DNA from 3 places in the Photobacterium nomapromontoriensis genome. Region 3 is predicted to be linked to each of the others. Evidence: predicted binding sites of a transcription regulator. Region 3 holds the regulator's gene; each other region holds the start of a gene.

Region 1 (5,144 bases), on a different contig from region 3:
CGGAGGAGCACGAAGGTGGGCTAATCACGGTCGGACATCGTGAGGTTAGTGCAATGGCATAAGCCCGCTTGACTGCGAGAATGACAATTCGAGCAGGTGCGAAAGCAGGTCATAGTGATCCGGTGGTTCTGAATGGAAGGGCCATCGCTCAACGGATAAAAGGTACTCCGGGGATAACAGGCTGATACCGCCCAAGAGTTCATATCGACGGCGGTGTTTGGCACCTCGATGTCGGCTCATCACATCCTGGGGCTGAAGTCGGTCCCAAGGGTATGGCTGTTCGCCATTTAAAGTGGTACGCGAGCTGGGTTTAGAACGTCGTGAGACAGTTCGGTCCCTATCTGCCGTGGGCGTTGGATGATTGAGAGGGGCTGCTCCTAGTACGAGAGGACCGGAGTGGACGAACCGCTGGTGTTCGGGTTGTGTCGCCAGACGCATTGCCCGGTAGCTAAGTTCGGGATCGATAACCGCTGAAAGCATCTAAGCGGGAAGCGAGCCTCAAGATGAGTCATCCCTAGACCTTAAAGGTCTCTAAAGGGTTGTTGAAGACTACGACGTTGATAGGCAGGGTGTGTAAGTGCTGCGAGGCATTGAGCTAACCTGTACTAATTGCCCGTGAGGCTTAACCATACAACACCCAAGGGGTTTTATCTCGAAAGAGAATCGGACTCTGTAAGCACTTGAATGCAGTGTTGAACAAATTTGTAAACTAGTTAACTTTCCCAGATTGCTATTTACTGCCTGATGGCGGTGAATAAACGAATTTGCTTGGCGACCATAGCGTTATGGACCCACCTGATCCCATGCCGAACTCAGTAGTGAAACGTAATAGCGCCGATGGTAGTGTGGGGTCTCCCCATGTGAGAGTAGGACATCGCCAGGCTCCCAATTTTGAAATTTTCCATAGGTAGATTTCGACGCAGAATTGCGTGCTGGTATGGCTCAGTTGGTAGAGCGCACCCTTGGTAAGGGTGAGGTCCCCAGTTCAAATCTGGGTACTAGCACCATCATTTTTTCAGCGACAATAGCACAATGGACCCACCTGATCCCATGCCGAACTCAGTAGTGAAACGTTGTAGCGCCGATGGTAGTGTGGGGTCTCCCCATGTGAGAGTAGGACATTGCTGAATCCCCTTTTAAAACCCAGTCATTGGCTGGGTTTTTTTATTTTTGTACTCTGCATTTATTATTAGTTAATTTCATATTGTAGATCCCTGCTCAAATTCTTTTGATCTTGTTTTCCTTGCATGTAAGTAAAAACTCTTATAGTTTTATTTAGATATCTAGACGTCTAAATTTTCTCTTTGAGAGCGTAAAGATAGTTCGTTGGTGCTACGTTTAAGGAGTAAACAAAGATGCCGATTAAGATTCCAGATCAATTGCCTGCAACAGACGTCTTACGTAGCGAGAATATTTTTGTCATGACAGAAGCCCGTGCTGCAAGCCAGGCTATTCGTCCACTTAAAGTATTGTTGCTTAATTTGATGCCAAAGAAAATTGAGACGGAAACTCAATTTTTACGCTTATTATCGAACAGTCCGTTACAGGTAGATATCGAGTTACTTCGGATAGATAATCGACCTACGAAAAATACGCCAACAGAACATCTGGATATGTTTTATCGCCAGTTTGAAATGGTCAAAAATCGTAATTTTGATGGATTGATTGTAACGGGAGCGCCGTTAGGTCTGGTTCAGTTTGAAGATGTACTCTATTGGGATGAGATCCAGGCAATCATGGCTTGGGCTAAAGATCACGTGACTTCAACTCTTTTTGTATGCTGGGCAGCGCAGGCTGGTTTGAAATTGCTGTATGATTTACCAAAGCGTACTCGTAAGGAGAAGCTTTCTGGTGTGTATGCACATCGAACCCATGATTGTCGTCATCCTCTATTAAGGGGGTTTGATGACTCATTTCTCGCTCCTCATTCACGTTATGCTGATTTCTCTCCTGCATATCTTGAAGAGCATACAGATCTGGATATTCTTGCGACATCTGAGCTGGCTGGAACCTATTTAGCCGCGACGAAAGATAAGCGTAATGTCTTTGTTACTGGCCACCCTGAGTATGATGTCGATACATTACATAACGAATATGTACGTGATCTTGGTGAAGGGATGGAGCCGTTTATTCCAGTTAATTATTATCCTAATGATAATCCAGCCCATCCTCCGATTGCTAGTTGGCGTAGCCATGGACACTTACTGTTTTCGAATTGGTTGAATTACTGCGTCTATCAGCAGACACCTTATGATCTGGAACACTTTTCGGAAGATAATTTTACTAAAGATGAATAGCGTAAACGTAACAATAAGGCCTGCATTTGCAGGCCTTATTGTTATAGTGCGACTTATTTGAGTCACGGTTAAAGATCTGCAGTATTAATTATTCGTGTTTGCTTCCCATACTTTAGCTCTTTTGATTAATGGGATAATGGTTGAGCCTTGGATCAGGATCGAGAATACAACAACAGCGTAAGTCATGACTAGTATGATTTCACGAACATCAATGTTCTTTTCTGGGATGACCATAATACCTGCCGGTATTGCCATTGCCATGGCGAGAGCGAGGCCACCCCGTAATCCACCCCAAGTTAAAATACTCACGGACATCGGGTTGTAATTACGATAACGTTGAAAGCCAAAGTAGGACAGTTTAACACTTAGGTAGCGGCCTAGTAGGACAAGAGGGATAGCAATGACCATCAAGATCCAATCTTCTTGATGGAATTTAAAGAGCAGCATGCTCATACCGATCAAGAGAAACAAAACGCCATTGAGGAATTCATCAATGAGCTCCCAGAAGTGATCTAAGTGCTCTTCACTCTCTTTTGAGAAACCAATATAACGGGTCCAGTTTCCAATCATGATTCCTGATACGACCATTGCTAATGGGCCTGATACATGGATCACTTCTGCAAAAACATAACCAGCAGTCGGGATCCCCAGCGTCAGTAATAACTCCATCGAATGATCATTGGTGGAGCTGATGAGATAGTGGAAAAGTAAACCGAGAGCAAAGCCATAGACTATCCCACCGACGGCTTCTTGGAGGAATAACTGGCCTACACCTAAGACTGTTGGGGTTTCATTTCCAAAAGCCACTGTAAAGAGTGTTACGAAGATAACAAGACCAAAACCATCATTAAAAAGAGATTCGCCTTCGATTTGGATTGAAATTTGTTTAGGAGCATGGAGTTTCTTTACGATCGCTAAAACGGCGATGGGATCTGTGGGCGAAATTAATGAGCCGAAGATCAGACAGTAAATTAAATCTAGTTGGATTCCGAAGAGTTGGCAGATCCCCCATAGCGCGAATCCGATAAAGAAGGTCGAGAATAGCGTGGCAGCTAAGGCTAGGGTGGTGATTTCCCACTTTTGTTCTTCCAAATGCGGAAGCTTGATCCCTAATCCACCAGCGAATAATAGAAAGCCGAGAATACCTTTGAGAAGAAAATCTTCAAAATTGACTTCCCCGAGCTGTTCAGCTGCAATTCTTTCTAAATGAAACCAACCATTTTGCCCGGCAATAATGATGAAAAGTGAGAGGATCAATGCGCCAGCAGTAATGGCGATGGTGCTTTGCATCTTCCCAATCTTGCTATTTACAAATGCTATAAGCATAGCGGCAGCCGCTAAGAAACAGAGAGTGCTGTAGACTGACATCCCGTAACCTCATTAAAAAATAAAAGTAAAGCAAGAAATAGTGTCAAAATATAAATGTATCCTAGTCTGATGACCATGATTTATTCGCGATAAGCATTGTTTTTTTTCTCATCAAAAAGCCCTTTAGACGTCTAGATTTCCAACTCTGCTATGGTAGGATGTGAACTAGCTGTAACATTATATAAGGAAGAATACAGTGCTGACGGACAAGGATTTACTACAGAAGCGAATTAAAGAGCAGATCCTGATCATTGATGGTGGTATGGGCACCATGATTCAAGGTTATAAACTTGAGGAGCAAGATTATCGTGGTGAGCGATTTGCTAATTGGCATTCTGATTTAAAGGGCAATAATGACCTATTAGTGCTGAGTCAGCCGCAGTTGATTAAGGATATTCATTCGGCATACCTTGAGGCTGGTGCTGATATTCTTGAAACTAATACCTTCAATGCTACGACGATTGCCATGGCTGACTATGATATGGCAAGTCTGAGTGCGGAGATTAACCGTGAAGCGGCCCATCTCGCTCGTATCGTTGCTGATGAGTGGACGGGAAAAACGCCGGATAAGCCACGTTTTGTTGCTGGTGTGTTAGGTCCGACTAATCGCACTTGCTCTATATCACCCGACGTAAATGATCCTGGCTACCGTAATGTTACGTTTGATGAGCTTGTGCGAGCCTATTCGGAATCCACTCATGCCCTGATCCAAGGTGGCGTTGATTTAATCCTGATTGAGACTATCTTTGATACACTCAACGCCAAAGCGTGCGCTTTTGCGGTGGAAACTGTTTTTGATGAACTTGGTTATAGTTTGCCTGTGATGATTTCCGGTACCATCACCGATGCCTCTGGCCGAACGCTTTCAGGGCAGACAACAGAAGCGTTTTATAATGCACTACGTCATGTAAGGCCGATCTCATTTGGTCTTAATTGTGCTTTAGGCCCGGATGAGTTACGTCCATATGTGGCAGAGTTATCGAGGATCTCAGAATGTGCAGTTTCCGCGCATCCAAATGCAGGTTTGCCTAATGCGTTTGGTGAATATGATTTGTCGCCTGAAGAGATGGCCGTACACGTGAAAGAATGGGCGGAGAGTGGCTTCTTGAATTTGATAGGAGGGTGTTGTGGTACGACGCCTGAGCATATTCACCATATGTATATTGCCACCAAAGATCTCAAACCCCGCGTGTTACCTGATATTCCCGTCGCTTGCCGCTTATCTGGCCTTGAGCCGTTAACGATTGAAAAAAACACGTTATTTATTAACGTGGGTGAGCGAACTAATGTGACAGGTTCAGCTCGATTCAAACGTCTGATCAAAGAAGAATTGTACGATGAAGCGTTGGACGTAGCCCGTCAGCAGGTTGAAAACGGCGCGCAAATCATTGATATAAATATGGATGAAGGCATGTTAGATGCGGAAGCTGCGATGGTCCGCTTCTTAAATCTGTGTGCCACGGAGCCGGAGATCGCTAA
Region 2 (5,144 bases), on a different contig from region 3:
TTCACCAGATAATCGCCTGCCGATTGAATAAGCTGTACCAAAATGACCAGCATGATGACAGTGATCAGCATGACAGTACCGTCAAAACGTTGATAGCCATAACGGATCCCGACATCACCCAAACCGCCACCACCGACCGTTCCCGCCATGGCCGAGTAGCTCACCAGCGTCACTAAGGTGATGGTGATGGCATTGACTATGCCCGGCAGCGCTTCAGGGAGCAGTACTTTGCTGATGATCTGGCGCGGGGTTGCGCCCATTGCCTGAGCGGCTTCAACCAGTCCAGACGGTACTTCCAGTAGTGCCCCTTCAACGAGGCGGGCAATAAACGGGATTGCACCAACTGTCAGGGGAACAATGGCTGCTGCGGTACCAATAGAACTGCCGACTACAAAACGTGTAAACGGGATAATCGCTACCAGCAGAATAATAAACGGGATGGATCGACCCACGTTGGTAATGGTGCTGAGGATCTGGTTCGCAACAGGGTTGGCCAATAAACCATTATTTTTGGTTAGATGGAGCGCCACCCCGACAGGGATCCCGATGAGGAACCCGATCAGACCGGAAGCAAACACCATTACTAGCGTCTGGCCCAGCGCATCAATTAACAGTTGTACCAAACGGTCATTTTCATTCCACCAAAGGGTGAGTGATTCAAGCAACATAGCCAAGTACCTCTACATTAACGTTATGGTCGCGCATGAAGGAAATGGCCTGTTCTGTCGCTTGTTCGGTGCCAAATAATTCAGCGAGCATCAGGCCAAACTTGACGCCACCTGCATAGTCCATGTCCGCGCTGAGGATGTTGACATCAATATTGAATTCGCGGGCCACTTGGGAAATCAGTGGGGCATCGACCGAAGTCCCTGTGAATTCCAGTCTGACTAATGGGTAGTTGTTGTCAGTCCGTTGGGCAACCATCCTGTTGCGGTAGTCTTCGGGAATGGAGAGATCGAGTGTCGAGCGAATAAAGTTGCGGGCCAGTTCAGTTTTCGGATGGGCAAAAATATCACCAACCGGGCCTTTTTCAACCAATTCACCGTCGCCAATGATTGCGACTTCAGAACAAATTTTTTTCACCACGTCCATCTCGTGGGTGATGAGTAAAATGGTCAGGTTCAGTGTTTGGTTTATCTTCTTTAGCAGTGCCAAAATGGAATGGGTTGTGGCAGGATCTAGGGCGCTGGTGGCTTCGTCGCACAGTAGCACTTTAGGATCAGATGCCAGTGCTCGTGCAATTGCAACACGCTGTTTTTGGCCACCGCTTAAGTTGGATGGGTAAGTGTTGCTTTTATCTGTCAGGCCAACCAATGCCAGTAGCTCATTGACCTTGTTTTTTATCGCTCCGTTACTTGCCCCGGATAACTCAAGAGGCAAAGCAACATTGTCGAATACCGTACGGGATGACAGCAGGTTGAAATGCTGGAATATCATGCCTATTTTACGGCGGGCTTGGGTTAGTTCGTGGTGCGATAATTGAGTCAGATCGATACCATCAACAATAACGTTGCCGTTGGTGGGACGCTCTAGCAGGTTAACACAGCGGATTAGGGTACTTTTGCCTGCACCGGAGGCACCAATGACACCGAAAATCGTGCCCTGGTTAATGGTAAGATTTATGTCACGCAGAGCGTGGATTGCGGTCGTTCCTTGATAGAACACTTTATTGACACTACTTATTTCTATCATCGTTAAATCCTGCATCCTATACCGAGTTGATGACTAGCAGGCCCATCATTGGCTGCTACCGGTATATTGTTGTGTTGGCGTTATTTATATGATGTGTGTTCACGCCTCATTAACCACATCGATGGGTTTGATGCTATGGGCTAACATAATGTAAGTCAATAGATATTTTTACGTCTGGACGTCTAAATGTCTTTGTGGCTATTTGTGGCGTCCTGATACTGTTTTTTATTAACCGTTATCGAAGCGAATATAAAGAGGTGAATCCCATCCCGAGCCGTGCCATAATTTGAGCTCATACTGAATAGTTAGACAGAGGGCTGACACTTGGCCAAACCCGCAGTTTTTATCGATCGTGACGGTGTGATCAACATCGATCATGGTTATGTGCATACCGTTGATGATTTTGAATATGTCGAAGGCGTGTTTGAAGCGTGTAAAAAGCTCAAAGATATGGGATATCTGCTTGTCCTGGTGACTAACCAGGCGGGGATTGCCCGTGGTATGTATAGCGAAGATACGTTTCTTAATCTGACCGAATGGATGGATTGGAATTTTGCTGATAATGGTGTTGAGTTTGATGGTATCTATTATTGCCCTCACCATCCGTCAGAAGGTCAGGGTGATTATTTGCAAGATTGCGATTGTCGCAAGCCAAAGCCTGGCATGTTTATCTCTGCCCGCGATTTTTTGAAAATCGACATGGCAGCTTCCGTGATGATTGGTGATAAAACCGATGACATGAAAGCGGCAGAGGCTGCGGAAGTCGGCACTAAAATTTTAGTGCGTACTGGCAAGCCAATCACCGCAGAAGGCGAAGCCCTTGCAAGCGTTGTGCTTGATAGTGTTGCCGATGTACCAGCCTGGTTAGCGGCACAATAATGCTATTCTAGCAATCGCTGGTTGTTGTAAAGAGGTCGCGAAAGCGGCCTTTTTTATCTCTGATATTCTGGATTTACGGGGAGCGTAATAACGTATTGAGTATACAGGTGTATGCTGTGGCTGCTGCGTGTTTTAAAACGATGAGGGTGTGATCGGATTATTATTTCTTTTTGGTAATATATATAGTTATGGCTTATTAATTGAATTATATTTTGTAAATATTATGTCCATAATCGGAGTTTGTTATTTATTGTAATTAAGGTCGGTATAAGTTTTTATCACTGTATTTATGACATTATTAGAAATAAATACTGCCCTGTTGTGATATTAAAAGCGTGAAATTGTTCAGGATGAACACATAGTTGTGGTGGATGCTCGTTGAGAAAAAGAAGCTCTCTTCGTGAACAGCCGAATAAACATGGAGTGGATGTAGCATGTTGTCATATCTTTTACGTCGTATGGCGTTGGTTATTCCCACGTTTCTTGGCATTACTGTTTTAATTTTTGCAATAACTCGTTTTGTGCCAGGAGGCCCAGTTGAACGTATGCTTGCTAATATGCAGGCACAAGGGGACGGTGGGGCGGCAATGATCTCTGCCGGTGGGAATTCTGCGTTATCTGAAGATCAAATCGCCGAGCTTAATGTGTTCTATGGGCTAGATAAGCCAGTGTTTGAAGCCTATAGCGAATGGTTAGGCCGATTGATTAAGTTCGATTTAGGCGAATCAACCCGCTATTACGAGCCTGTATCAGAGATGATAGCGGAGCGCTTACCTGTCTCTTTGTTCTACGGTGGCATGACGTTCTTTATCAGTTATTTTATCTCTATCCCGCTTGGTTATTATAAAGCCTTAAAACACGGGTCAGTGTTTGATTCAGGCTCATCCATTTTAATTTTTATTGGTTATGCGTTGCCCGGCTATGTGGTCGGTGTCTTGCTGATCACACTATTCAGTTATCATCTTGAGTGGTTCCCGATGGGGGGCTTTGTAGGTGATGATTTCGACGATTATGAGACATTTTATGAGCGGGTCAAAGATGTTATGTGGCATGCGGTGCTACCCCTTGTCTGTTATCTGATTGGTGATTTCGCCACCCTGACCATGACCATGAAGAATAACCTGATGGAGAATCTGTCCTCAGATTATATTCGTACCGCCATCGCCAAAGGGCTGCCATTTAAGCAAGCGGTTCGTAAACATGCCTTACGTAATAGTCTTATTCCTATCGCCAGCCATTTTGGTAACTCGTTACTGTTCTTTATGACCGGCTCATTTTTAATTGAAGTTATTTTCAATATTGATGGCATTGGTTTACTCGGGTATGAATCTATTATGGAGCGGGATTATCCGGTTGTGATGGGGATTGTAGCCATTAATGCGGTAATGCTATTGATTGGTAATATCGTATCAGATGTGTGTGTGGCATTAGTCGACCCTCGCGTGAGGTTTGGAGAGTAATGTGTTGAATCTGAATCCATTAACATTAAAAAAAATCAAGCGATTCAAAGAAATCAAGCGTGGTTATTGGTCGTTTCTCATTCTTTCTTTTTTATTGATCCTGTCGCTGTTTGCGGAGTTACTGATTAACAGCAAGGCATTGGTGGTGAAATATAACGGCAGTTACAGTTTTCCTGTCATGTCAGATGTTCGCTTAGGATCCGAGTTTGGTCAAAACAAAGCCAGTGAGGCGGACTACCGTCAGTTACAAACAACGTTTGAGCAAGAGGGGAGCGATAATTTTGTCATCATGCCATTGATACCGTGGAATGCTTATGAACAGGACTTTTCTGGCCATTATCCTCCTAATCCTCCTAGTATTGAAGATAAGCATTATTTGGGTACAGATGTGATCGGCCGCGATATTTTAGCTCGCTTAGTGTATGGATTTCGTATTGCGATGGGGTTCGCCTTATTGACGATGGCGATTTCTTACGCCATTGGCACCGCGGTGGGATGCGCGATGGGCTTCTTTGGCGGTAAGTTTGATTTGTTGGTTCAGCGCTTGATAGAGGTGTGGTCAATGGTGCCATTTCTCTATGTGATCATGATCCTAGTGTCGATTACTCAACCGACCTTTGGCTTATTTGTCGCGATAAATGTGTTATTCGGTTGGATGGGGATGACGTGGTATATGCGAACCATGACCTATAAAGAGTCAGCTCGTGAATATGTTATGGCGGCGAAAGCCCTTGGCGCGTCAACGCTGCGGATCCTGTTCAACCATATTCTGCCCAACACTATGGTGATGATAGTGACATTGGCCCCGTTTACTATTGCCGCCAATATCACAGCACTGACCGCATTGGATTACCTCGGGCTTGGCTTGATGCCACCAACCCCTAGCTGGGGGGAATTGTTGCAGCAAGGTAAGTCGAATTTAGACTCTCCGTGGATTGTTACCTCGGTGGTGTCGTCTATTGTTTTAGTATTGGTCATGGTGACCTTCATCGGGGAGGCGATTCGTGCCGCTTTTGACCCTAAGAAATTCACGCGCTATGTATAACGGTATGGTGCCCACAAGGAAGTATAGAATGAATAATAAAATGCCTTTAACAGCTGTCGGAATATTCT
Region 3 (5,144 bases):
CCATAAAACCCGTGATCACAATACGGTGCTGACTATGTTGAGCCAGCTGCTGGTTCAGCAATGGCTTGGACTGCACACGATCCACCTCGGGCTGTGCACTGCGCTCTGCCCGCAAGAACACGCGCGAATCAAGGCTAACCGCAGGCAGCCGCTGTTGCGTCAACAATGCCGCTAACAAACGGGCGGACCACAACTCACCATGGCCCAACACCAATGCAATATCATCATCAGCGAGTGGCTGCTCACCTCGGCGGGAAATATCCGCCAAATCTAGATGTAGCTGAGTCAATAATGCATCCGCCACATCCCCTTCCAGCAGAGCTTCAATCAGTTGCTGCTGAAAAATCCGCACCAATTGCAATGTTTCGTGCGCCTGTCGACCATCTCTATTGAGCAATGTCACCCAGTCGATAAGCTGGTTCGTCGTCTTACCGGCCGCTGATACCACCACCAAATCATTCGGCCCCGAATATTCTCGTATGATCTCAACCACTCGACGATAGCAGTCAGGATCAGCCAAACTGCTGCCTCCAAACTTGTGTAGCTGACGCGGAACGAATGTGCTCATGAGTCTACCACCGCTGCTTTATGAAAGGCCTGTTCCAAATCTGCAATCAAATCCGCGGGGTCTTCTAACCCAACCGATAAACGGACAAGTAATTGGGAAATCCCCGCTTCTGCTTGCGCTTCATCCGACATGGCTCGATGCGTCATGCTGGCAGGATGACAGATCAAGCTCTCTGTTCCTCCCAGTGATTCCGCCAGTGAAAAATATTTCAGCTCACGAACTACTGTTTCCAACTGCGCCATGCTACCCGCCACTTCGAAGCTCAGCATTGCCCCAAATCCTCTCTGCTGCTTCAGCGCAATGGCATGGCCTAGATGCTCTGGCTGACTGGGGTGATAAATCATTCCCACCAATGGTTGCTGTTGCAAATAAGTGAGGATCGCAGCACTGTTTTCCTCATGAAGCCGCATTCGAGGCGCCAAAGTACGTAAGCCTCGCAGGGTCAGGTAGGCATCAAATGGTGCGCCAGTAGCACCAATACAATTTGCCCACCAGGCGATCTTCTCTGCTTGCTCTGTATCTTGGGCGATCAATACCCCACCCAAGACATCAGAATGACCATTAATGTATTTTGTCGTCGAGTGAACAACAAAATCGGCACCAAGGGCGATCGGTTGCTGTAGGATTGGGGTTAAAAACGTATTATCAACGGCAACTAGAGCCCCAGCCTGTTTTGCCGCGTCGCAGAGCTCTGCCACATCGACAATCCGCAGCAGAGGGTTAGATGGTGTCTCGACCCAAATAAGTGTTGGCTTCCATGCCAGCGCGTCAGCCAATGCGGCCGGGTCGGTCTGATCAACAAAACGAACGTTAAAGTCTCCTTTCTCCGCCCGGGTATTGAACAAACGGTATGTACCGCCATAACAGTCGTGAGGGGCGATGAGAAGATCATCCGGGCCTAGGAGTGCCGATACCAGCAAATTGATGGCGGCAGTACCACAGTTAGTCACCACGCCACCCGCACCGCCTTCCAATTCCGTCAAGGCATCAGCGAGGGTGTTACGAGTCGGATTCCCCGAACGGGAATAATCATATTGAGGAAGCTCACCCAACTGGGAGAAGCTGTATGTTGAAGTTAAATACAATGGCGGGACCACCGCATTGTATTGCGTATCCGAATCGATGCCAGTACGCACGGCAATCGTGGCAATCTTCTTGTCACTCATATTCACTTCCTTGTGAGGCTAACCTCTGCGGCTAAATAACGTTTACGTAACAACATTACCACAACAAAAAAAGCCGTCAATACTTCCAGACGTCCATATGTCTTTGCTTATGGCGGTAAATCCCGCTAAAATCCAATTCTACAATATTTCTTCAATCTAACATCGCTGAGAAGGTTAACAATGGCAGAGTGGAATGGCGAATACATCAGTCCATACGCGGAACACGGTAAGAAAAACGAACAAGTAAAAAAAATTACTGTTTCGATTCCATTGAAAGTGCTAAAAATCCTGACAGACGAGCGTACACGTCGACAAGTCAACAACTTACGTCATGCTACGAACAGTGAGCTACTGTGTGAAGCCTTCTTGCATGCCTATACCGGCCAGCCGTTACCGACCGATGATGATATCCGTAAAGACCGTCCGGATGACCTTCCAGCGGAAGCAAAAAGCCTGATGGACGAGATGGGAATTAAATACGAAGACATCAACGAATAAACCCGTTGGTGTCATTCAGGTATAAAAAACCAGCCGTGTGCTGGTTTTTTTACGTCCGCACCTGCCAATAACCGTTCTTTTTTGCCGGTTAACGAATTTGTATGAAAAAGTAAACCTGAAGGCAACGGTGAGCATCGCGCCGTAAAAAAAAGACATAAAAAAAGGAACGCTATGCGTTCCTTTTTTTGGTCATTTCGACATTCAATCAGGCAATTACTTGCTAGATAGAGTACCAAAACGCTTGTTGAATTTGTCCATACGACCACCAGAGCTAACTTGACGCTGCTTACCAGTGTAGAAAGGGTGACACTTGTCGCATACATCAAGGTTGATGTCTTTACCCATAGTAGAGTTAAATACGAAAGTGTTGCCACAAGAACAACGAGCGTTTACTGGAGTGTACTCAGGATGAATACCTTGTTTCATGGGATAACCTCAAAAAGTAAGGCCGTGTCGCTCTCCCGATCCAAAGCCGGGCACCACACGTCATTAAAAAAATCAACGTACTGGTAACATACCAATACATCAAATTAGGCGGCGTATAGTAATCAATCATCTCGACCAAATCAACTGATACGCTCCTTTTTTCACCGCTTTGCTGCCGCCCCTCCGCCGAGGTACACTTCCCTATCTTAGTAGATACTCATTATGCGGTTTGATATGACGCCCAACATTGCCCGCGTGGCCCTTCCTGTTCCTCTCGACAAGCAGTTTGACTATTTGATCAAACCGGGCCAGCAGCCAATCATCGGCGGACGGGTTAAAGTACCGTTTGGCCGCCAACACCTCGTGGGTATCGTCACGGCCCTCACCGATCACTCAGACTACCCCATCGCCCAGCTCAAGCCCGTGAGTAATGTTGTCGACGTACAACCGTTATGGCCACACGCCTTATTTAAGCTACTGTGCTGGGCTAGCAGCTATTACCAATATCCACTGGGTGATACACTGGCCAATGCGATGCCAACACTGCTGCGCAAAGGTCGCGATGCCACAACGGCGACACTGAAACAATGGCAACTGACAGCTGTAGGACGCGATCAACCAATAACCGCCTTAAAACGAGCACCACGCCAAGTACAGGCTCTCAATGCGCTACGTCAGGGCAAAGTCAGTCATGAAGCATTACTGGCTGAAGAAATCAGCAGCGCCACCCTCAAAACATTAAGTGACAAAGGCTGGATTGAGTCTATTGACGAACAACCAGCCCTGCACAACTGGCAAGCCAGTTTCACGGTCACTGAAGAAAAGCCTAAACTCAACGAAGAGCAAGCTCTGGCGATAGCCTCAGTCAACGCCAACCCAGATTTTGGTTGCTATCTACTAGAAGGTGTTACAGGCTCGGGCAAAACCGAAGTTTATCTCAATTTGTTAGAGCCCGTGCTTGCCGCAGGTAAGCAGGCACTGATCCTGGTACCTGAGATCGGCTTGACCCCGCAAACCATCAACCGTTTCCGACGTCGGTTCAATGTGCCATTGGAAACCATCCATTCTGGCCTCAATGACAGTGAACGACTCGCGGCCTGGTTGGCGGGGCGTGACAACCAAGCCGGGATCATTATCGGCACCCGTTCTGCACTGTTTACACCATTTGCTAATCTGGGCATTATTATCGTCGACGAGGAACACGACAGCTCCTACAAACAGCAGGACAACTTACGCTACCATGCCCGGGATCTGGCCGTGATGCGAGCCAGTCAAGAAAATATCCCCATCATTCTTGGCTCTGCCACCCCGGCACTGGAAACCTTACACAATGCCAAAAGCGGCAAATATCACCATCTGATCCTGTCACGCCGAGCAGGCCAAGCCCAGTCAGCGCGCCACGGTGTGCTTGATGTCAAAGGGCTTTACCTTGAGGCGGGGCTCTCTGCCCCGCTGATCGCTCGGATGCGCCAGCACCTCAAAGCGGGCAATCAGGTCATGCTATTTCTCAACCGTCGCGGTTTTTCCCCCGCCGTCATTTGCCATGAATGCGGCTGGCTGGCCGAATGTAAGCGCTGTGATGCCTATTACACCTTTCACCAGCAAAGCGGGGAACTACGCTGCCACCACTGCGCCACCCAGCGACCAATGCTGCACCAATGCGGCAACTGCGGCTCAACCCAGCTCAATGCCGTCGGGGTGGGTACAGAGCAGCTCGAACAACAATTGGCGACACTTTTCCCGGAATATCGCACCGTGCGTATCGATCGTGATAGTACCCGCCGCAAGGGCAGCCTGGAAAATTATCTCGAGGCGATCAAAAACAATGAGTACCAAATTCTCATTGGCACTCAAATGCTGGCTAAAGGGCACCATTTCCCCGATGTGACTCTCGTTGCCCTGCTTGATGTCGACAGTGCCTTGTTTAGTAATGACTTTCGTGCGCCAGAACGCTTAGCTCAACTATTCATACAAGTTGCAGGGCGTGCCGGGCGTGCCAGCAAACCCGGTGAAGTGGTACTGCAAACCCATCATCCCGAACATGCCCTGCTGCAGGCCTTGCTGTATAAGGGCTATGGCCATTTTGCCTCAGGGGCTCTGAGCGAGCGCAAACAAGCCTGGTTACCTCCTTTCACTTATCTTGCCTTGGTGAGGGCGGAGGCAAACCACAGCGAGCAGGTTGAGCAATTTCTCCAGCAGGTTCGGGGGATCGTTGAATCTAACCCCATATTCAACTCAGACACGATGGTGATGGGACCGAACCCTGCCCCTCTGGCTCGTCGCTCTGGACGCTATCGTTGGCAGCTATTGGTGCAGGCCCCAAGCCGAAAAACCCTGCAGCAACTACTGAGCATTGCCAAACCCGCAATCGCATTATTGCCACTCGCCAAGAAAATTCGCTGGTCGATTGATGTCGAACCACAGGATTTAACTTAAAATGAACAATGCGACACAGTTCACACGAACGATGTAATTAATGCCATTTT

Evidence for each region. Region 3 encodes MetJ, which represses methionine synthesis genes. Its sites were predicted from a motif close to TTAGACNTNTANANGTCTAA; they were not measured.
Region 1: a site for MetJ is predicted at 1,276-1,295, ahead of metA (homoserine O-succinyltransferase MetA). Genes of this name have one in related genera too.
Region 2: a site for MetJ is predicted at 1,859-1,878, ahead of metN (methionine ABC transporter ATP-binding protein MetN). Genes of this name have one in related genera too.

The regions. Positions count from the first base shown of each region.
Region 1 covers NZ_JAKJSL010000032.1:1,402-6,545, forward strand. Annotated here, with positions in the region: partial or broken rRNA gene L4D12_RS13720 (23S ribosomal RNA) at 1-630, shown strand, start outside; rRNA gene rrf (5S ribosomal RNA) at 768-883, shown strand; tRNA gene L4D12_RS13730 (tRNA-Thr) at 932-1,007, shown strand; rRNA gene rrf (5S ribosomal RNA) at 1,015-1,130, shown strand; gene metA (homoserine O-succinyltransferase MetA) at 1,356-2,297, shown strand; gene L4D12_RS13745 (cation:proton antiporter) at 2,382-3,665, opposite strand; gene metH (methionine synthase) at 3,862-5,144, shown strand, end outside.
Region 2 covers NZ_JAKJSL010000035.1:4,126-9,269, reverse strand. Annotated here, with positions in the region: gene L4D12_RS15095 (methionine ABC transporter permease) at 1-668, opposite strand, end outside; gene metN (methionine ABC transporter ATP-binding protein MetN) at 658-1,692, opposite strand; gene gmhB (D-glycero-beta-D-manno-heptose 1,7-bisphosphate 7-phosphatase) at 2,017-2,571, shown strand; gene L4D12_RS15080 (ABC transporter permease subunit) at 3,006-4,031, shown strand; gene L4D12_RS15075 (ABC transporter permease subunit) at 4,033-5,076, shown strand; gene L4D12_RS15070 (extracellular solute-binding protein) at 5,105-5,144, shown strand, end outside.
Region 3 covers NZ_JAKJSL010000021.1:117,022-122,165, reverse strand. Annotated here, with positions in the region: gene L4D12_RS07590 (bifunctional aspartate kinase/homoserine dehydrogenase II) at 1-568, opposite strand, end outside; gene L4D12_RS07585 (O-succinylhomoserine (thiol)-lyase) at 565-1,734, opposite strand; gene metJ (met regulon transcriptional regulator MetJ) at 1,915-2,232, shown strand; gene rpmE (50S ribosomal protein L31) at 2,446-2,658, opposite strand; gene priA (primosomal protein N') at 2,893-5,094, shown strand.